One region of the Actinorectispora metalli genome, then DNA from elsewhere that is predicted to be linked to it. Evidence: riboswitches for the same ligand, from Rfam matches in the RefSeq annotation. Region 1 holds a riboswitch; each other region holds the start of a gene.
The links. Region 1 has a riboswitch for cobalamin ahead of cobN (cobaltochelatase subunit CobN). Riboswitches for the same ligand answer to the same signal wherever they lie in the genome.
Positions count from the first base shown of each region.

Region 2: another riboswitch for cobalamin. It lies ahead of ACU6XJ_RS02900 (CbtB domain-containing protein); the one in region 1 lies ahead of cobN (cobaltochelatase subunit CobN).
Region 3: another riboswitch for cobalamin. It lies ahead of ACU6XJ_RS07205 (ribonucleoside-diphosphate reductase subunit alpha); the one in region 1 lies ahead of cobN (cobaltochelatase subunit CobN).
Region 4: another riboswitch for cobalamin. It lies ahead of ACU6XJ_RS08395 (ABC transporter substrate-binding protein); the one in region 1 lies ahead of cobN (cobaltochelatase subunit CobN).

Region 1 covers NZ_JBREYE010000001.1:3,933,064-3,938,048, reverse strand. The annotation lists gene cobN (cobaltochelatase subunit CobN) at 1-3,094, opposite strand, end outside; cobalamin riboswitch at 3,150-3,275, opposite strand; gene ACU6XJ_RS18545 (MBL fold metallo-hydrolase) at 3,740-4,576, shown strand; gene ACU6XJ_RS18540 (DUF6766 family protein) at 4,655-4,985, shown strand, end outside.
Region 2 covers NZ_JBREYE010000001.1:635,061-640,045, forward strand. The annotation lists gene ACU6XJ_RS02895 (hypothetical protein) at 62-472, shown strand; cobalamin riboswitch at 1,202-1,393, shown strand; gene ACU6XJ_RS02900 (CbtB domain-containing protein) at 1,426-1,617, shown strand; gene ACU6XJ_RS02905 (CbtA family protein) at 1,629-2,417, shown strand; gene yczR (MocR-like transcription factor YczR) at 2,680-4,095, opposite strand; gene yczE (membrane protein YczE) at 4,225-4,985, shown strand, end outside.
Region 3 covers NZ_JBREYE010000001.1:1,570,260-1,575,244, reverse strand. The annotation lists gene ACU6XJ_RS07220 (alkaline phosphatase D family protein) at 1-355, opposite strand, end outside; gene ACU6XJ_RS07215 (NAD-dependent epimerase/dehydratase family protein) at 527-1,165, shown strand; gene ACU6XJ_RS07210 (SGNH/GDSL hydrolase family protein) at 1,256-2,041, shown strand; cobalamin riboswitch at 2,109-2,347, shown strand; gene ACU6XJ_RS07205 (ribonucleoside-diphosphate reductase subunit alpha) at 2,469-4,781, shown strand; gene ACU6XJ_RS07200 (ribonucleotide-diphosphate reductase subunit beta) at 4,778-4,985, shown strand, end outside.
Region 4 covers NZ_JBREYE010000001.1:1,829,063-1,834,047, forward strand. The annotation lists gene ACU6XJ_RS08380 ((2Fe-2S)-binding protein) at 1-92, opposite strand, end outside; gene ACU6XJ_RS08385 (ABC transporter ATP-binding protein) at 163-936, opposite strand; gene ACU6XJ_RS08390 (FecCD family ABC transporter permease) at 933-2,000, opposite strand; gene ACU6XJ_RS08395 (ABC transporter substrate-binding protein) at 1,997-3,190, opposite strand; cobalamin riboswitch at 3,239-3,435, opposite strand; tRNA gene ACU6XJ_RS08400 (tRNA-Leu) at 3,649-3,722, opposite strand; gene ACU6XJ_RS08405 (ATP-grasp domain-containing protein) at 3,891-4,985, opposite strand, start outside.

The DNA of each region.
Region 1 (4,985 bases):
GCCCGTCCAGACCCTTGCCGTAGGCGTAGCCGCCCCAGGTCGCGTACACCTCGGCGAGATCGGCGTCGGTGCGCCAGTTGCGGGAGTCGATCAGCGGCAGCAGGCCCGCGCCGTAGGCACCGGGCTTGGAGCCGAAGATGCGGGTGGACGCCCGGCGGTCGTCGCCGTGCGCGGCGAGGTCGGCGCGGTAGTGCGCGGCGAGGTGGTTGTCCTCGTCGGGCTCGTCCAGCTTCGCGACCGTGGTGATGGCGCGGTCCACCAGGGACACCACGTGCGGGAAGGCGTCGCGGAAGAAGCCGGAGATGCGCAGCACCACGTCGATGCGCGGCCTGCCCAACTCGCCGAGGCCGACAACCTCGAAGTCGGTGACGCGGCGGGAGGCGTCGTCCCAGACGGGGCGGCAGCCGATCAGCCACAGGATCTCGGCGATGTCATCGCCCTGGGTGCGCATGGCCGAGGTGCCCCACACGGTGAGGCCGACGCTGCGCGGCCAGCTTCCGGTGTCCTCGCGGTGCCGGGCCAGCAGCGAGTCGGCCAACGCGCTGCCCACGTCGAAGGCGTTGCGGGTGGGGATCGCCTTGGGGTCGACGGAGTAGAAGTTGCGGCCGGTGGGCAGCACCGACACCAGGCCGCGGGTGGGCGACCCGGACGGCCCTGGCTGGATGAACCGCCCGTCCAGGGCACGCAGCACGTTGTCGATCTCATCGCTGGTGCGGCGCAGCCTCGGCACCAGTTCGGTGCAGGCGAACCGCAGCACCCGCAACACCTCGGGCACGTCCTCGCCGAGCACCTCGGCGACCACGGCGGGCAGCCGTCCCGCGTCCCAGTCCAGTACCGCGGTGCCCAGCACCAGCTTGCGCGCCAGCGCCTCCAGCAGGTCCACCGCGTCGGAGGCGGTGACCGCCGGTCCGTCCACAAGGGAGGTCATTGTGTCCGGGATGGTCACGGGCGTTGCGGGCTCGGCGAGCAGCTTCTCCTCGTCCAGTCCGTAGTGGTCGGCCAGCGCGCCGCGCAGGCCGGGCAGGGCGCCGACGGTGCCGCCGAAGACCTGCCGGGCGCGCAGCACGGCGAGCACGTCGTTGACCAGCTCCTCGCCCTCGGGGACGCGGCCGAGGATGTGCAGGCCGTCGCGGATCTGCACGTCCTTGATCTCGCACAGATAGCCGTCGACGTGCAGCAGGAAGTCGTCGAAGGACTCCTCGTCGGGCGCCTCGTCCTGGTGCAGGTCGCGGTGCAGCTGCGCGGAGGTGATCAGCGTCCAGATCTGGGCACGCAGCGTGGGCAGCTTCGCCGGGTCCAGCGCCTGCACGGTGGCGTACTCGTCCAGCAGCTGCTCGAGTTTGGCCATGTCGCCGTAGGTGTCGGCGCGGGCCATCGGCGGGATCATGTGGTCCACGATCACCGCGTGCGCGCGGCGCTTGGCCTGGGTGCCCTCGCCGGGGTCGTTGACGATGAACGGGTAGACCAGCGGCAGGTCGCCGAGCACCGCGTCGGGCGGGCAGTCCTGGGCGAGGCCGACGCCCTTGCCGGGCAGCCACTCCAGGGTGCCGTGCTTGCCGAGGTGCAGCACGGCATGCGCGCCGAAGTCCTCCTCCAGCCAGCGGTAGGCGGCCAGGTAGTGGTGCGAGGGCGGCAGGTCGGGGTCGTGGTAGATCGCGACCGGGTTCTCGCCGAACCCGCGCGGCGGCTGGATGATCAGCACCACGTTGCCGAAGCACAGCGACGCGACGCAGATGCTGTCGCCGTCGGTGTACAGCTGCCCCGGTGGCTGCCCCCAGTGCGCCAGCATCGGCTCGCGCAGCGCGTCGGGCAGCCGGTCGAACCACTCGCGGTAGCGGGCCAGCGGCACCCGCACCTTGGCCTGCTGCAACTGCTCCTCGGTCAGCCACTCCACATCGTGACCGCCCGCGGCGATGAGCCGGTGGATCAGCGTGTCCCCGTCCAGTGTGGACGGATCGAGGCCGCCGAGGTCGTAGCCCGCCGCCGCCAGCCGGTGGAACAACACCACCGCCGAGGCTGGGGTGTCCAGGCCGACGGCGTTGCCTACGCGGGAGTGCTTGGTCGGATAGGACGACAGCACCACGGCCAGCTTCTTCTCGGCGTTGGGCACGTGCCGCAGCCTGGCCAGCTTCACGGCGGTACCCGCGAGCCGGGCGGCGCGCTCGGGGTCGGGCACGTAGACGGGGATGTCGTCGGCGCCGGTCTCCTTGAACGAGAACGGCACCCCGATGAGCCTGCCGTCGAACTCCGGGATCGCGACCTGCATGGCGGCGTCCATCGGGGTCAGCGCGGCGTCGGAGTCCGCCCAGGTCGCGCGGGGGCTGGTCAGGCACAGGCCCTGCAATACGGGAACGTCGAGTTCGGCGAGGGCGCCCGCGTCCCAGGAGTCCTCGTCGCCCCCGGCGCTGGCGTCGGCGGCGACCGCGCCGCCCGCGGCGAGCACGGTGGCGATGATCGCGTCGCAGCCCGTCAGGAGCTGCCGGAGCCCCTCGCTGTCGGCCTCGCCGAGCCCGCGCAGCGAACCGCAGAACACCGGCCGCGCGTTGCCGCCCGCCGCCTCGATGGCCTCGGCGAGCCCGTCCACGAACGCGGTGTTGCCCGCCAGTTCGTGGGCCCGGTAGAAGACGATGCCCACGGTGGGGCGGGCGGCGTCCGCCGCGCGGTCGCCGTGCACGCCGAACTGGGCGGTCTTCTCCGGCGGCGCGAAGCCCTCGCCGGTGAGCAGCACCGTGTCGGACAGGAAGCGCGCCAGTTCGCCGAGGTTGGCCGGGCCGCCCTCGACCAGGTAAGCCAGCGCCTCCGCGGCGACGCCCGCGGGCACCGTGGAGGCGGCCATGAGCTCGGCGTCGGGGGTGGCCTCGCCGCCGAGGCAGACGGTGGGGATGCCCGCGGCGAGCACCGCGTCCAGCCCGCCCTCCCAGGCGCGGCGGCCGCCGAGGAGGCGGACCACCGCGATGTCCACGCCGGTCAGCAGTTCCGCCACCGCCTCGGGCTGCACCCGCGCGGGGTTGGCGACCCGGTAGTCACCCCCGGATGCCTTGGCGGCGAGCAGATCGGTGTCCGCAGTGGACAGGAGCAGGATGCGCGCGCTCACTCCAGGTCCCTCCTCGGGGTTTCGCGCCCCGTTCGTCGAGGTCTTCGGCGGAGCCGAGTCTCCTGGCTCCCGGATCGACGCGCACTCCCCCGACCTTCCCGCGCCCGCGGTGGTCATGGGTTGGGTCGTGCGCTCCCCGGTCACAGTGGCGCGACCACCCCGGATTCCCACCGGGTTCCTCGCGCCCCGCCGATTCGTCGGCTCATCGTAGTCGGGCCGAACCCGCCGATGGTCGATTCTGTGACGTCCCGCGCCGGACGGCGACGGTCCCTGGACTGGGAACGACCGTCTCGGGCCAACTGGCACCGGCTCGGGCGGACAATCATCGGCTCGGCGACAGCACCGACTCGGGGGCGGACGCGCGGCCTCAGGCGGACGGCGCCGGAGATCGCTTTTACCAGATCCGGCGAAACAGCCCGGCGCGGAACCGCGCGCCCCCGGCGTGTTGTCCACAGCCGCCCTGGCTATCCACAACTTCGGCTTTCCGGCCTCCGCGGTGTTTGGCGCGCCGATAGGCTCGAGAAGGGCCGTGCCCCCGGGCGGGCGGGGGATGTCTGGCGTGGCGGCAGCGGACGGCTTGACCTCCAGTCCGGTTGAGGTTTGAGACTGCCTGGCGACAGCGCTTCCCTGCTGAAGGAGCCAGCCATGACGCCTTGGATCTGTACCGCGTGCGGTGTGCAGTACGCCGAGTCCGAACAGCCGCCCACCGGCTGCGCGATCTGCGCCGACGAACGCCAGTCGCCGCCGCCCGGCGCCCAGGGTTGGACGACCCTGGGTGAGCTCGCCGCGGCGGGCCACCGGACGCGGATCACCGAGTTGGAACCGGACCTGTACGAGGTCGCGGTGACGGCCCCCGTCGCGATCGGGCAGCGTGCGCTGCTGGTCCGCACGCCAGAAGGCAACCTGCTGTGGGACTGCGTCGGGTTCATCGACCAAGCGGGCATCGAACGGATCGCGGAACTCGGCGGCATCGCGGCCATCGCGATCAGCCACCCGCACTTCTACGGCGTTCAGGTCGAGTGGAGCCGGGCCTTCGGCGGCGCGCCGATCCACCTCGCCGAGGCCGACCGGGACTGGGTGGCGCGTCCCGATTCCGCGGTGAAGTTCTGGTCGGACACCCTCGAGGTGCTGCCGGGGATCACGCTCGTGCAGTGCGGCGGCCACTTCGAGGGCAGCGCCGTCGCGCATTGGGCGCGGCACGGCGGCAGGCTGCTCGTCGGCGACACCATGACCGTGGGGCCCGACCTCGCGCACGTGTCGTTCATGCGCAACTACCCCGGCTTCCTGCCGCTGCCCGAACGCGATGTGCGGGTCGTCGCGGGCCGGGTCGAGCCGTACGAGTTCACCCGTGTCCACGGCGGGTGGCCCGGCCGGACCATCGCCGCCGACGCCAAAGACGCCGTCGCCCGGTCGGCGCGGCGGTACCTGAGCTGGGTCGACGGGTCGCGGTCTGGCACCGAGACGGTGCGCTCGTTCCGCTGAGAGCCGGGGATTCTCCGCCGAGCGGGCCGGGTATGGCCGTAGCAAGATCGGGGGACACCTCGAACCAGGAGGTCCACGGTGAAACGCTTTCTGCACGACAACGGGCTGGCGCTGATCATGTTCGGCGCGTTCCTGCTGTTCCTCATTCTGCAGAGCATCTTCGGCTGGCAGGCGAACAACTCCGAGCTGGCCGACCACGGCCGGGCCGCCGAGGACTTCTGGAGCTATCTCGGGAGTGGGCACTTCGTCGAGGCCACCTTCGAGAACTGGGAGTCGGAGTTTCTGCAGATGGGCGCCTACGTGGTGCTCACCGCGTGGCTGGTGCAGAAGGGCTCGCCGGAGTCCAAGCCGCTGCACGCCAAGGACCGGCACCCTGGTGACCTGCGGGTCGACTCCCCGACACCCGCCA
Region 2 (4,985 bases), 3.3 Mb from region 1:
CAATGCATCGTTGGTATCCAGACTGGTTGCGCTGGTGGCCACTGTGGCCGCGGCAGTCGGGGTGACCATCGCGGCCGCGGCGTCGTCCGCCGCGGCCGAGCCGCAGGCGGGGTTCCGCCATGTGGCCACCGGCCTGTGTGCCAGCACCTACAACACGTTTGGCTCATTGTTGCTGGACACCTGCGACGAGCACTCACCGAACCAGGCCCTCGGCTACAACGAGAGCACCAAGCGCATCACCCTCGGATCCACGATGTGCCTCGATACGCTTCTCTCACCCGATCAGAGTGACAACGTCATCTTCCAACACTGCTCCGGCCTTCAGGGCGACCGCGGAGTGTGGCACCGTGGCGACGGCACCTTCGCCGTGGAGCACGACGGTCGGCGGTACTACCTCTGCGGAACGCAGCACGGAAAGCATCTGAGCGTGGAAACAAGCATGACCGCGAACTGCAAGTGGAACACGAACTGAGCACACTGCCAACGGCGGAGACAACGCATTGCTAGCAGCCGCATAGCAATTCAGCTTGTTCGGCAACCTCAATTCCCATTTGAGGTTGCCGAACAATATATTCCTATCGCGCACACCCCGATCACCGTCAACCAGGAAATCTCAACGTTCGGCGATCAGCCGTCGAGGAGTCGATGTCGTCGATGGCGAGGTCGGGTCTTAGGCGATGCACGCGGGGCCGCAAGCGGTCGGCGAAAGACTCCCCGGAGACCTCCGCCCGCGCCTCCGCCACCAGCATCGGGTGCACGGGCTGATACTCGGTGCGGGGCCGCCCGAAATACCCGACTGGACACCTGGCCCCGCAGAGCACCGGTCAACCGGACCTGCTGTCCGGCCTGGTTTCGCACAGAGGCGAGAGCGGCAGTGATAGCCCGATTCGCCGCAGTTCGCCAGTACCGTCGGGTCGGGCCAACACCAGCTCCTCGGGTCGTTCCAACACGCCGGCGACTCCGATGACCACCGCGTCGACCGCCATGGTGTGCCGAGCCTTCACCGCATCACAAATTTCCAGAGCTGGTCATCTGCCCTGAAGTTGGGGTTCGACCAAGCTCAGATGAGACCTAGTGAGATGTACTTCCCATCATCTACATGTGGGGCACCGTCATGCGCTCCTGTGCGCGCGGTGTGGTGACTTGCTCGGCCGCGATGCGAGCACCGGTGACCCATCCGGCATCGTACGGTGACCTTGGCGGGCTAGTGGATTGCTACGGTCGGAGGGCCGCGGTGATCGGGAAGCCGGTGTGAGTCCGGCGCGGTCCTCGCCACTGTAATCGGGGAGCACCCCTCGTCTGCGCCACTGCCCAGTATTTCCAGTGCCGGGTGGGAAGGCCGAGGGAGCGTTGATCCGGGAGTCAGGAGACCGGCCGCGGCGACATGCAACCGTTCCACGAGAGATGGAAGAAGGTTTGATCGCCATGACGTCGCCTGCTCTCAGTCGACAGCCCGCGATTTCCGTTCCGATCTGGGCCTACCTCCTCGCCGTTGTCGGGCTGGTGGTGGCCTACCTGGCGCTGCAGGAAAACGGGCTGCTGCTCGCGGCCAACGCCCAGGTGCTGCACGAGTTCTTCCACGACGGCAGGCACGCGCTCGCCGTTCCGTGTCACTGACGGGACGCCACATGACAGACAAGACGCTGTCCTTTGGCGCCCTTTTCCGCAGCACGCTGCTCGGTGGTCTGGCCGCCGGGTTGGTGGCCGCGCTGGTCTCGCTGCTGGTCGTCGAGGTGCCGATCCGCAAGGCGCTGGCCATCGAGGAGGCCCGTGCCGGGGCGGGTCACTCCCATGCGGAGGCCGGGGCGGGCCATTCGCATGCGGAGGAGTTGGTGTCCCGGCCGATGCAGATCGTCGGCGGGATGCTCGCGGTGCTGATCGTGGCGCTGGTGCTCGGCGCGGTCTTCGCCGTCGCCTTCGCGCTGCTCAGGACCGGGCTGCCGGGCCGGACCGACTTCGGTCACAGCGTGGCCCTCGCGACCGCGGGCTTCGTGGCGGTGGCGCTCCTCCCCATGATCAAGTACCCCGCCAATCCGCCCGCCGTCGGTGATCCGGAGACAGTCGACCAGCGAACGCTGTTCTATTTGGCGTTCATGGCCGCGAGCGTCGCCGTGGCACTGTTGGCGCTCGCACTGCATCGCAGGCTGCCCACCACCTGGCAGGAGTCCCTGCGCGCGACCGTGACCGCGGTCGTCACCGTGGCCGCGTACGCACTGCTGATCATCGTGTTCCCGGCGAGCCCGGACACGATTCCATCGGACGTGCCCGCGGCGGTGATCTGGGAATTCCGCCTCGCCTCACTGGCGGAACTGGCCGCACTCTGGGCCACCCTCGGACTGGTCTCCGGCCTACTTCTGGAACGAGCGACCGGCACCCGCTCGGATTCGGCCAGTGCGAGGTCCGTGGCCGCGCTCTGATCCGACAGCGGACCGAAGTCGTGCGGCCGTCGACCATCGACGCCGCACGGCTTCGGTCTTTCGGGGTCGCGGCGGCAGGCCGCGCGCCTCCCTCGCTCGGCGCACAAGCGCTGGACGAAGGACTTGACCTCGGTGTTGCCCTGCGTGGTCTTGGTCTGGCCCAAGTCCCTGTGCACCAACATTCCGCGGAACTGGGCATGATGCCGCAGGTTGAACCACTCCACTTCGGTCGCGAAAACCAGCGGCTCGGCGACCCGCGTTCTTAGGCCACGATCGCGGGATAGAAGGGTTCTGCTGGGGCGCCTTGGGCTACGTCTTCGCGGGCCAGGGTGATGCGGCGGACGGCTTCGGTGAGTTGGTCCGGCGCCGCGGTGTAGGGCAGGCGGAGGAAGCGTTCCAGGGTGCCGCCGAGGCCGAAGCGGGGGCCGGGGACAAGGCGGACGCCGTGGGCGCTCGCGGCCCGGACCAGCGCGGTGCTGATCGGGGCATCCAGTTCCACCCAGAGGGAAGCGCCGCCGGGTGGTACCGCGAAGCGCCAGTCGGGGAGGGCCGCGCGCAGGGCCGTGGTCAGTGCGTCGCGGCGTTCACACAGTGCCTTCCTGCGCAGCCCCAGCAGATCATCGGAGTCCCGCAGGAGTTCAAGGGCGACAAGCTGATCGAGCACGGGACCGCACATGTCGGCGGCCAGCCGGATGGGCGCGATCCGTTGCAGCACAGCCGGGTCGGCGCGGATCCAGCCAATGCGCAGCCCACCCCATAGGGGTTTGCTCAAGCCGCCCAGGGTGATCACGCGGCCGCGGCGGTCGAAGGCGGCGACCGGGGCGGGCATGGGCACGTCGTCGAGGCAGAAGTCGACGAAGCTCTCGTCGATGACCACGTCGGTGCCCGCGGCGTGGGCGGCCTCGACCACCGCCCGCCTGCCGGGCTCGTCCATGAGGTGGCCGGTGGGATTGTGGAAGTCGGGCAGCAGGAACGCGAGTCGCGCCCTGGCCCTGGTGATCGCGTCGGTCAGCGCCTCGATGTCCCAGCCGTCGTGCGGCAGGCCGTAGCCGACCATCCGGGCGCGGGCCACCTGTAGGGCCTCCAGCGCGTTGGGGTACGTCGGCATCTCGGTGAGCACCGCGTCGCCGGGGGCGACCAGCAGCCGGAGCACCAGGTCCAACGCCTGCTGCGCGCCGTTGGTGATCATGATGTGGGCTTCGGTGGTGGGCAGGCCGCGTCGTTCATAACGCGCGGCGATCGCGGCGCGCAGTTCGGGCAGGCCGAGCGGGAAGTAGCCGTGGGAGCCCGCGTAGACATGGATGTGCTCGGCGGCCTCCCGGATCGCGTCGGCCAGCCGCGGCGGCGCGGGATGGGTCGCGCAGCTGAGGTCGATCACCTCGCCCTCACCGGTGGCGACCCACTGTCCGCTGGGGTGCACCTCGCGACCGGGCGGCAACGCCGTCCAACTGCCCGCGCCCTTGCGGCTGAGCAGGAACCCGGCGTCGCGCAGCCCGCTGTAGGCGGCGGTGATCGTGTTGCGGCTCACGCCGAGCACGTCGGCGAGTTCGCGTTCGGCAGGCATGCGGACGCCGGTCGCCAGCCGGCCGTCGATGATCAGGCCGCGCAAGGCGATGGCCAGGGTGAGGTATGTGCTACGGGCGGCACCGGTGTGCCAGTTCGCGAGCAACCGGGCCAATTGGGAACCGCTTGCTCGAGTATTGGCACCCATATCAGGCCACTTTCTTGAGATTGGCTCTCCAAATCGTGGAGATTGGCCCCCAGAGTGGCTCCTATGGGCCTCAAAGACAAGGTGTCCGGTCGGAAAATGCCCCGGCGACTGATCCAACTGTTCCTCGGTCTGGTGCTCTACGGCTTCAGCATGGCGATGATGGTCGAATCGAGCCTGGGCCTCGACCCGTGGGACGTGTTCCATCAGGGCCTCGCCGAGCACACCGGGCTGCGTTTCGGTTGGGTGGTCAACATCGTCGGAGCAGTCGTGCTGCTGCTGTGGATTCCGCTGCGGCAGCGCCCGGGCATCGGCACCGTCAGCAACATCGTGGTGATCGGCTTCGCCGCGGATGCGGGCCTCTATCTGCTGCCCGTACCTGAGGATCTGTGGCTGCGGGCGGTGTTCCTGGTCGGCGGCATCGTCCTCAACGGAATCGCCACCGGCGCCTACATCGGCGCCAACCTCGGCCCTGGGCCGCGAGACGGCCTGATGACCGCTTTGGCCGCTCGTGGGCACTCCATCCGCGTGGTGCGGACCGCCATCGAGGTAACCGTCCTGGGAGTCGGCTACCTCCTCGGCGGCACCGTCGGCCTCGGCACCGTCCTGTACGCGGTCGGCATCGGGCCACTCGCGCACATTTTCATCCCGCTGCTCAGCATCAAGAACGCGCCGCGCGCAGCCGCACCTGCCGAGTCGTCCGATCCCGGCCTTGGACAACAGCCGCGTGGCAGGCTCGACTCACCGAAGGCGGCACCATCGACGTCGAGGAGCACGACGGGCAGTCGCACCGGCCTGACCACGCATTCGCCGAGCACCAGACGCGATCTTCCCGTCTCCCAGGAACACGATGGGCCCTT
Region 3 (4,985 bases), 2.4 Mb from region 1:
CGGCGACTCGGATGCTGTGCCCGCCCGCCGCGGTGGCGGCGACCTTGCCGCACCGGACGCGGCGCCGCAGGTCGCGGTCGGTGGCCACGGTCCACTCGACCTCGACGGTGTCGGCGAGCTTCTGGGTGTCGGCCAGCGGTTCCGGGGCCAGCCTGCTCCAGAGCACGACGCTGTCGGCCAGCGGGTCGCCGGAGCCGACGCCGAGGGTGAACGGCGCGGCATCCCAGGACGCGCCGAGCGCCTCGGCGGCGGCCCGGGCCTGGGCGGGGGAGAGCGTGCTGCTCAGCGGCCAGGCCAGGCCGAGTCCACCGGCGGCAGCGGCGGCGCGCAGCAGGTCTCGACGGTTCAACGACATGGGGTCCTCCCAGTGGTGGTGGGCAGTCGACCCACCCAACCCGCCGATCGTGGCCTGCACATGAGCACGACACGGACGAAGGGTGAACGTGAAAACCTTTCCATGGGGAACAGATTCGCGTGCGCACGACTTGAAGGAGGCGGACAGTCGGGTCATGGGGGGATTGGACCGATGCGGATTCTGATCACGGGCGGCTCAGGAGTGCTGGGCCGGGCGCTGGTTCCGCTGCTGGGCTCACACGAGGTGCTTGCGCCCAGCCGCGACGAGTTGGATCTGTTCGATGAGGCCGCGCTGCACGAAGCGACCCGCGGCATCGACGTGATCTACCACCTCGCGACCCGGATTCCGCCCGCGGAGCGCCGCGGTCTGCCCAGCGCCTGGGCGGAGAACGATCGCCTGCGGACCAAGGCGTCCCGGCTGCTGGTGGACGCGGCGCTGGACAACGGCGTGCTGACCTACGTGCAGCCGAGCATCGTCTTCATCTACCCGCCCGGCGAGCCCGCCGACGAGCGCACCCCGGTCCGCGCCGTCGCCGACCACCTGCGTTCCGCGCTGGCCGCTGAGGCCGAGACCGAGCGTTTCGCCAGTGACGGCCGCAACGGTGTCGTGCTGCGTTTCGGCCTGCTGTACGGGTCGGGAACGAACACCGCGCGGACGGATCTGGTGTCCTGTCTGCACATCGACGCCGTCGGGCAGGCACTCGTGGCGGCATTGACCGTGCCGAGCGGGATCTACAACGTGGTGGACGACGGCGAGCCGGTGTCCAACGCGTTGTACAAGAAACTCACCGGGTGGTCCCCCACCGGATGAAATCGGGTGCTTGGCGCGGCCGAGGCATGATCAACATGGTAGCCCTTTAAGGGCGTTCCGCCCGAATTCCCGCCTTTCCCGGAGGCTTCCGTGCGCGCTCATCGACTACTCGTCGCCGTCCTGATCACACTCGCGGCAGCCGTCACTCCCGCCGCCGCGGCCAAGGCCCCGATCGACTACGTGGCACTTGGCGACTCCTACTCCTCCGGCGTCGGCACCGGCGGCCCGTACAGCGGAGGAGGCTGCGCCCGCAGCCCCAAGGCGTATCCCGTGCTGTGGAAGGACATGCACCAGGTGGGCTCGTTCTCCTTCGCCGCCTGTTCCGGCGCCACCACCGGCGAGGTCGTCGCGGGCCAACTCGGTGCGCTCAACGGCGGCACCGACCTGGTCACGATGACCGCGGGCGGCAACGACATCGGCTTCGTCGACGTGCTGACCACCTGCCACCTACAGAGCGAGGCCGCCTGCGAGCAGGCGGTCGCCCAAGGCGAGGCGAATGCCCGCGGTCCGTTGCGCGGCAACCTGAACCGGCTCTTCGCCGAGGTCAAGGGCCGGGCCCCGAACGCCCATGTGGTGGTGCTGGGCTACCCGAGGCTGTTCACGCCATCCAACGGCTGCGCCGCCACGCTGAGCGCGGCCAAACGAGCCATGCTCAACCGCGGCGCCGACACGCTCGCCGCCGTCATGCAGGAGCAGGCCGCCGCGAGCGGCGTGCGGTTCGTGGACACCCGCTGGGTGTTCGACCACCACGGCGTCTGCGGCTCGCCCGCCTGGATCAACACCCTCAGCCTCACCAACCGCAACGAGTCCTACCACCCCAACGCGGCCGGACAGCGGCACGGCTACCTGCCCAGTCTGCAAGGCGTGACTGGCTGATCACGAGCCGTTTGGAGCGCGACACACCCAACAGGTAGTGGTCAGATTTTCTGGCGCCACTATATGTATGATCACCCTTGCCGTTGGTTCGCCCGGTCAGCCAGACCGGGCGAGGCAAGGAGCGACAGCTCTCCAACAGGGAACCCGGTGCGAAACCGGGACTGCCCCGCAGCGGTGAGCGGGAACGACCGCCGTCAACGAAGCACTGTGTGAGCGACACGGGAAGCGACGGTCAGTAGGAAGTGCCGGTCGGCCGACCGGCACGTGCCCGCGAGTCCGAAGACCTGCCGACGGTGCGCACGCGAGGTGCGTGCGCGTGTCCTGGGTTTCGAGGGAAAACCCGCGACGGCTGGGGTTTTGTCGCGCCCTCATCAGCCGTTGTGCTCCTCGCGCCCCGGGCTTTCGTCTAGCTCGCGAGGAGAGAGCAGTGACCGTCACGGATGCCATCGCGGCACCCGGGGTTTCCGATCTCGACGTGCTCACCGGCGACATCGCCGCGCACGCCGCCGATCTGTCCGATGTGGACGTCGACCGGGTGGTCGACGCGGTCCGCAGGGGCCGCACCCCGCACACCGGCCGCCGCGAGTCGACCGAGCTCGCGGTGCGCGCCGCGGCCGACCTGATCGGCGAGGACCCGCAGTACTCCAAACTCGCCGCCCGGCTGCTGGCGGGCCTGATCCGCCAGGAGGCCGCCGACGGCGGCGCGGTGGACTTCCCGTCCTCGGTCGCCGCCGCGCACGCCGAGGGCCTCATCGCCGACCACACCGCCCGTTTCGTCGCCGACAACGCCGCCGCGCTGTGCGACCTGGTCCGCGTCGAGGCCGACGACCGCTTCGAGTACTTCGGGCTGCGCACCGTCTACGACCGGTACCTGCTGCGTCACCCGGAGACCCGGCAGGTGCTGGAGGCCCCGCAGCACTTCCTGCTGCGGGTCGCGGCAGGCCTGTCCGAGACGGTCGCGGAGGCGGCCCGGTTGTACGACCTGCTCAGCAGGCTGGCTTATCTGCCCAGCTCACCGACGCTGTTCAACGCCGGGACCCGGCGCCCCCAGCTGTCCTCCTGCTTCCTGCTGGACTCGCCGCGCGACGAACTGGAGGCGATCTACCAGCGCTACGGGGAGGTGGCCCGGCTGTCCAAGTACGCGGGCGGCATCGGCATCTCCTGGAGCCGGGTGCGCTCCCGCGGTTCGCTGATCCGCGGCACCAACGGCCGCTCCAACGGCATCGTGCCGTGGCTGCGCACGTTGGACTCCTCGGTGGCCGCGGTGAACCAGGGCGGCCGCCGCAAGGGCGCGGCCTGCGTCTACCTCGAGCCCTGGCACGCCGATGTCGAGGAGTTCCTCGAGCTTCGGGACAACACCGGCGACGAGGCCCGCCGCACCCACAACCTGAACCTCGCGATGTGGGTCTGCGACGAGTTCATGCGCCGCGTCGAAGCCGACGGCCAGTGGTCGCTGTTCGACCCCAAGGACACCCCCGAGCTGGTGGACCTGTGGGGCGAGGAGTTCGACCGCGCCTACCGCGCAGCCGAGGGCCGCGATATCGCCGTCCGCCAGGTGCCCGCGCGCAGCCTGTACGGCCGCATGATGAAGACGCTGGCGCAGACCGGGAACGGCTGGATGACCTTCAAGGACGCGTCCAACCGCGCGTGCAACCAGACCGCGTTGCCCGGCAACGTGGTGCACCTGTCCAACCTGTGCACCGAGATCCTGGAGGTGACCAGCGACGAGGCCACCGCCGTGTGCAACCTCGGCTCGGTCAACCTCGCCGCGCACCTGACCGCCGACGGCGTGGACTTCGCGCGGCTGTCCGACACCGTGCGCACCGCGGTGACGTTCCTGGACCGCACGATCGACCTCTCCTACTACCCGACGCAGGCCGCGTCGGGCAGCAACCGGCAGTGGCGTCCGGTGGGCCTTGGCGTGATGGGGCTGGCGGATGTCCTGTTCGCGCTGCGGCTGCCGTTCGACTCGCCGGAGGCGCTGACGCTGTCCACCCGCATCGCCGAGGAGATCGCGCTCGCCGCCTACGAGACCTCCTGCGAGCTGGCGGAAACCCTGGGTGCCCACCCGAACTACGCCGACACCAGGGCCGCCCGCGGCACCCTGCACGTCGACCACTTCGCGGGCGCGTCGATCACCCAGCCCGACCGCTGGACGGCGCTGCGGGAGCGGGTCGCCGCGCACGGGCTGCGCAACTCGCTGCTGATCGCCATCGCGCCCACCGCCACCATCGCCTCCATCGCGGGCTGCTCGGAATGCGTCGAGCCGGTGGTGTCCAACGCGTTCAAACGCGAAACGCTGTCCGGGGAGTTCCTCCAGATCAACCCCTGGCTGGTCGCCGAACTGAAGCGGCAGGGCCGCTGGAACCGCGCTACCCGGGATGCGCTGAAGCAGGCCGACGGTTCCGTGCAGGCGCTGGCGTTCCTGCCGGAGGACACCCGGCGGCTGTTCCGCACCGCATGGGAGCTGCCGCAGAAGTCGCTCATCGACCTGGCCGCGGCGCGGATGCCGTTCATCGACCAGAGCCAGTCGCTGAACCTGTTCATGGCCGCGCCGACCATCGGCAAGCTCTCCTCGATGTACGCCTACGCCTGGCGGGCCGGTCTGAAGACCACCTACTACCTGCGTTCCCGCCCGGCCACCCGGATCGCGCTCACCACCGTGACCGCCGAGCCTGCCGATACGGCCGCCGTCGCCTGCTCCCTTGAGAATCCCGAGATCTGCGAGGCCTGCCAGTGACCAACACGATGCTGCTCGACCCCGGCATGGACCTGACCCTGCGGCCGATGCGGTACCCGGACTTCTACGAGCAGTACCGCAACGCCATCCGCAACACCTGGACGGTGGAGGAGGTGGACCTGGCCTCCGACGTCGCCGATCTGGCCAAGCTCACCCCCAATGAGCACCACCTGGTCAAGCGGCTGGTGGCGTTCTTCGCCACCG
Region 4 (4,985 bases), 2.1 Mb from region 1:
CGTTCGCCGTCCCGGCGGCGGCCATCGGTGCCGACCTCGAAGAACGAGCCAAGCACGGCGATCTCGCGGAACGCCTCGGCGACCAGACTCACACCGGCACCTCGATCTCGCGGAGCGCCTTGGCGTCCAGGCTCACGCCCGCAGCTTCCACGGCCATCCCGCTCATACTGGCTCCTCACGCAGCCGAAACGAGCCGGTGCCCGCGTCGAAGGCCAGCTCGGGGGTGTCGAAACTGGCGGCGATCAGCCCCCGGTCGGTCAGCTCGGCGGGCGTCCCGCTGTGCAGCGCGCCCGCGCGGTCGACCAGCCAGGCGTGGTCGGCGACGCGCAGCGCCAGTTCCAGGTCGTGGGTGGACACCACGATGGTCAGCCCTTCCTGCCGGGCCAGCCTGCGCAGCAGACCGAGCAGCGCCACCCTGGACGGCGCGTCCAGGTAGGCGCTGGGCTCGTCTAACAACAGCATCCTCGGCTGCTGGGCCAACGCCCGCGCGGTCAGCACCCGCTGGCGCTCGCCGTCTGACAACTCGCCGACCAGCCGGTCGGCCAGCGCGGTCACGCCGACGGCCGTCATCGCCCAGTCGACGACCTGCCAGTCCTGCTCGTCCAGCGCGCCGAACAGCGAGGTGTGCGGGTAGCGGCCAAGCCCGATGAGCTCCCGCACCGAGAGCAGCCCGACGTCGATCCGCTCGGTGAGCACCACCGCGATGCGCCGGGCCCGCTCGGCGGGGCTCAGCCCGTCCAGGGGCTCCCCGGTCAGCAGCGCCCGGCCGCCCAGCGGTCGCTGCAACCCGGCCACCGTGCGCAGCAGCGTCGACTTCCCGGTTCCGTTGGGGCCCAACAGCACGGTGAGCCGCCCGCCGGGCGCCTCCGCGTGCAGGTCGGCCAGCACGGTGCGGCCGGGGTAGCCGACGCCGAGCCCGTCCAGCCGCAGGCTCATGTGACCGCCCCCGCCGCGAGCCGCTTGCTGCGCAGCAGCACGGTGACCACGATCGGCGCGCCCAGCAGCGCGGTGACCACGTTCAGCGGCAGCACCGCACCCCCACCGGGCAGCGCGACGGCGATCGAGCAGGCCAGCGCGATCACCGAGCCCATCAGCAGCGTGGTGGGCACCAGCACCCGGTGGTCGGAGGTGCCGACGGCGATCCTCGCCAGGTGCGGCACGGCGATGCCGAGGAAGGCGACCGGCCCGCAGAACGCGGTCACCGCCCCGGCCAGCAGCGACGAGCTGACCAGCGTCAGCGCCCTTGCCCCGCGCACCGGCAGGCCCATCGTGCGGGCGTAGCTCTCGCCGAGCAGCAAGGCGTTCAGCGGTTTGACCATGAGCAGCCCGATCAGCAGCCCGGCCGCCACCGTCGGCGCGAACACGGCCAGGTCGGACCAGGTGTTTCCGGCGAAGCTGCCCAGCCCCCAGGCCAGGAACTGCTGGGCCCGTTCGGGATTGGTCAGGTTCAGCAGCAGGCTGACCACGGCGCTGGTGGCCGCGCCCACCATCACCCCGATCACCAGCAGCGTCACCGCCGAGCGCACCCAGCGGGAGAGCACCAGCACCCCCGCGAGCACGACACCAGCGCCGAGCGAGGCGGCCAGCACCATGCCGATCCGGCTGGTCGGCGCGAGTCCCGCCGTGAACATGCCGCCGACGCTGACGGTGCCCATGATCGCCAGCGCCACGCCGAGGCTCGCCCCGGCGCTGACCCCCAGCACGTATGGCTCGGCCAGCGCGTTGCGGAACAGGGTCTGCAACTGTAGGCCCGCGACGCCCAGTCCAGCGCCCGCCAGCGCGGCGGTGATCGCCTTGGGCAGCCGGACCGTGCCGATCACGACCTCCCAGCGCGGATCGTGCGTCGGCAGGCCGAACAGCACCCGCACCGTCTCGTCCACCGGGACCGAGACCGAGCCGATCGCGGTGGCCAGTACCAGTCCGATGCCGGTGGCCAGCAGCAGTCCCAGCAGCGTCAGCCTGCGCCGCAGCCGGGTACCGGCAGGCAGGCCGTTGGTCACGGCCGCGGCACCGGGCGGTAGAAGGCGAATTCGTGTCCCGGCGACAGCTCGGGGTGCAGGATGGCGACCAGGTCGCCGAGCACGAGGTCGGGCCTGGTGACGCCGCGCTCGTAGTAGTCGGTGCCGCCCGAGGGCGTGGTGACCTTGGCGTTGGTCCACACCGCACCGGACTTCACGGCGGCCAACTCGGCGTAGCGGCCGTCCTCGGCGATGGCGTCGGCGGTGGTGGCCCAGGTGCGGTCGACCAGCCAGACCGGGGCGGCGCCCGCGGCGGCGAAGACCGTCTCGAAGTCCAGCTTCAGGCTGGCCGTCTCCGGCCGGTCCGCCCACGGGTAGCTGCCGCCCGCGTCGGCCAGCAGCGTGCCGAGGAAGCTGCCGCCCGCAGGCGCGACCCAGGTGCCCTGGAGCATCACGCCGGGGAGCACGGGCGTCTTCTGCGCGCCTTTGGCCTTGGCCGCGGTGCTGTTGTAGTCGCGTTCGATGCGGTCGAAGGTCTCCCGCGCCGTGGCCTCCGAGCCGGTCAGCGCCGCCATGGCCTTGAGCCACTCGGCGCGGCCCAGCGGGGTGGCCTCCAGCCATTCGGCGTTGGGCAGCACGGGGATGCCCGCGTTGCGCAGCGCGCCGTAGCCGGGGTCGTCGAAGCCGCCGGTCATCAGCAGGTCGGGCTTGGCCGCGATCACCTTCTCGGCGTCCAGCTGGTTGGCGGGCGCGTACTCGGCGACCTTGCCCGCGGCGATGCGTTCCCGCACGGCGGGCGAGATCACGAAGCTCGCGCTGGACACGCCGGTCAGCACGTCTACCTTGTCCAACTCGGCCAGCAGCGGGAGGTGGGTGGTGGAGGCGGAGAAGAGGCTGCGGATCGGCGTCTGCACGACCGGGGCGTTCGCCAACTCGGCGGGCAGCGTCGGCTTGGGCGCACCGCAGCGCAGCAGCACGTAGGACTCCGGCTTTCCGCCGGGGTAGGGCTGGTTGACGGTCAGCACCTGGTAGCTGCGGTGGTAGCTGAGGCTGAGGTTGCGGGCATGCCGAAGCTCGGACTTGACCGGGAAGTAGTCGGTCGAGGCATCGAAGGAGGTGATGCAGTCCTGGCCGTTGACCGGTGCGGGCGCGCCTGCGCCGCCCGTGCAGGCGGTCGAGCCGATCAGCACCGCCGCGGCCAGAGCCGCGAGACGCCCCAAGGGTGCCGACATGGTTGCCGCCCTCTCTCGGGGAAGTCCGCCCCGATGTCCGTGGTGAGGAGGCGAGTGGCTCCAGTCTCCTGGCTGCCGGATCGACACGTTCCCGGCCTTCCCATCCCCTCGAGGGGACAGTGGCTGTCGGTGGGTTCGTTCCCCGGTCACAGTGGCGGCACCGCGCCGGATTCACACCGGCTTCCTGGTTGCCATCGCCTGCTTTCATCATCGCATCCCGCTGCGGCGGTAATGCGAAACGGGTAATGCGCGACGCGGTCGAAAGCCCACCAGACCGGACACAAATTGATCACAACAAGATCACAATGTGTATTGGGCGCGACCGTTTGGGCGCGTCGCACAGATCACTTCAGGGTGAGCGCTGGACAACGCAGGAGAGGCCGCCGAGTCGCCTACGCCCAGGCGACTCAGGCAAAACCGCAGGTGAGGCGGGTTCTTCTCTACCGAGACCCGCGCTGTGCCCCCGGACGGATTCGAACCGTCACTTGGACCCTTTTAAGGGGCCTGCCTCTACCGATTGGGCTACGGGGGCGGAGCGCAGCCTAGAGGCTCAAGCCCGCCGAACGGGAGCGAACGCGAAAAATCGCCCCAGCCGGACCAGTGGGAAGGAGTCCATTCGACCGCGGGCGTAACCGCCGACGCCTCGGCGTTACGCCATTCCAGCGCCTGAAGATAATTACGAACTGCGCCCGTCCAACGCTCAGCTTATGTGACTTGTTTCACGAAGTTGTTCGAACTTCGTGGCGACCCAGTCATGCAGCAGGTCGGAGACGTCGGTCCGGTCGGCGCGGTGCTCGAACCAGCGCCAGTCGCAGTTCACGTTCACCTCGAGGAAGACCGGCTTGCCGTCCACGACGAGCAGGTCGAAGGCCGCGACCGACAGCCGCCAGCGCTTGGCCAGCCCGAGTAACTGCTCCCCGAGGAACGGGGGCACCTCGGTGGGTTCGACGCTCACCGCGTCCGGGTCGACCCAGAGCTGGGCCGGATCGTGCTTGACCACCCGGTAGGCGAACAGCTCCTCGCCGATGACGAACACCCTGAGCTCGCCGTCGGACTTCAGGTACTGCTGCACGATGACCGGTGCGGGTTCCGGCGTCTCACTCGCCCTGCGGGCGTCCAGAGGCCGGGGAAACAGGCCCTGTAGCGAGCCGGGCTTGGGTTCGAGCAGGTGGTGGCCGATGGTTTTGACGATGCACCGCCCGCCGCCCGGCCTGCTCCGCCCCGGCCGGGTGGTGACGGCGGTGCGGGGCACGTCCAGTCCGGCCGCGGCGGCGTCGGAAAGCTGGGTGAGCCGGTCCAGGGTGCTGCTCGGCTGGTTGGGGTTGACCTGGGCCCAGTCGGTGCGGCCCGCCAGCCAGTTGACCACCGCCCGCCACTGGTCGATGGCGTAGGCACCGTTCATCGTGCGAGGGTCGACCGGGATGGCGGTGACGTCGAAGTGGCGCCGCCACACCAGCAGCGGCCGCAACAGCCTGCGGTCCAGCTCGAGGATGGGCGCGTCGGTGTAGATCGTGAGATCGAGGTCGAGGCACCGGTCGGCATCGATGCGGGCCATCCTGATGCCGCGCTCGGCCAGCGCGAGGGAGAGCTCGTTCATCTCCATATCGGCCGCCCTGGACAGCACCAGGACGCAGGGCAGCGGATTGCCGCTGGGGTCATCGCCCGACAGGCCCTGCCGGTGCACCTCCTCCTGGAAGTCCAGGCAGGTGTCGGCGGCGCGGAAGAAGTAGTCCTGGCCCTGCAACAGCAGCGGCACGGACTTGGAATTGCTCCCCTGACGCGACGGATCGGGCGG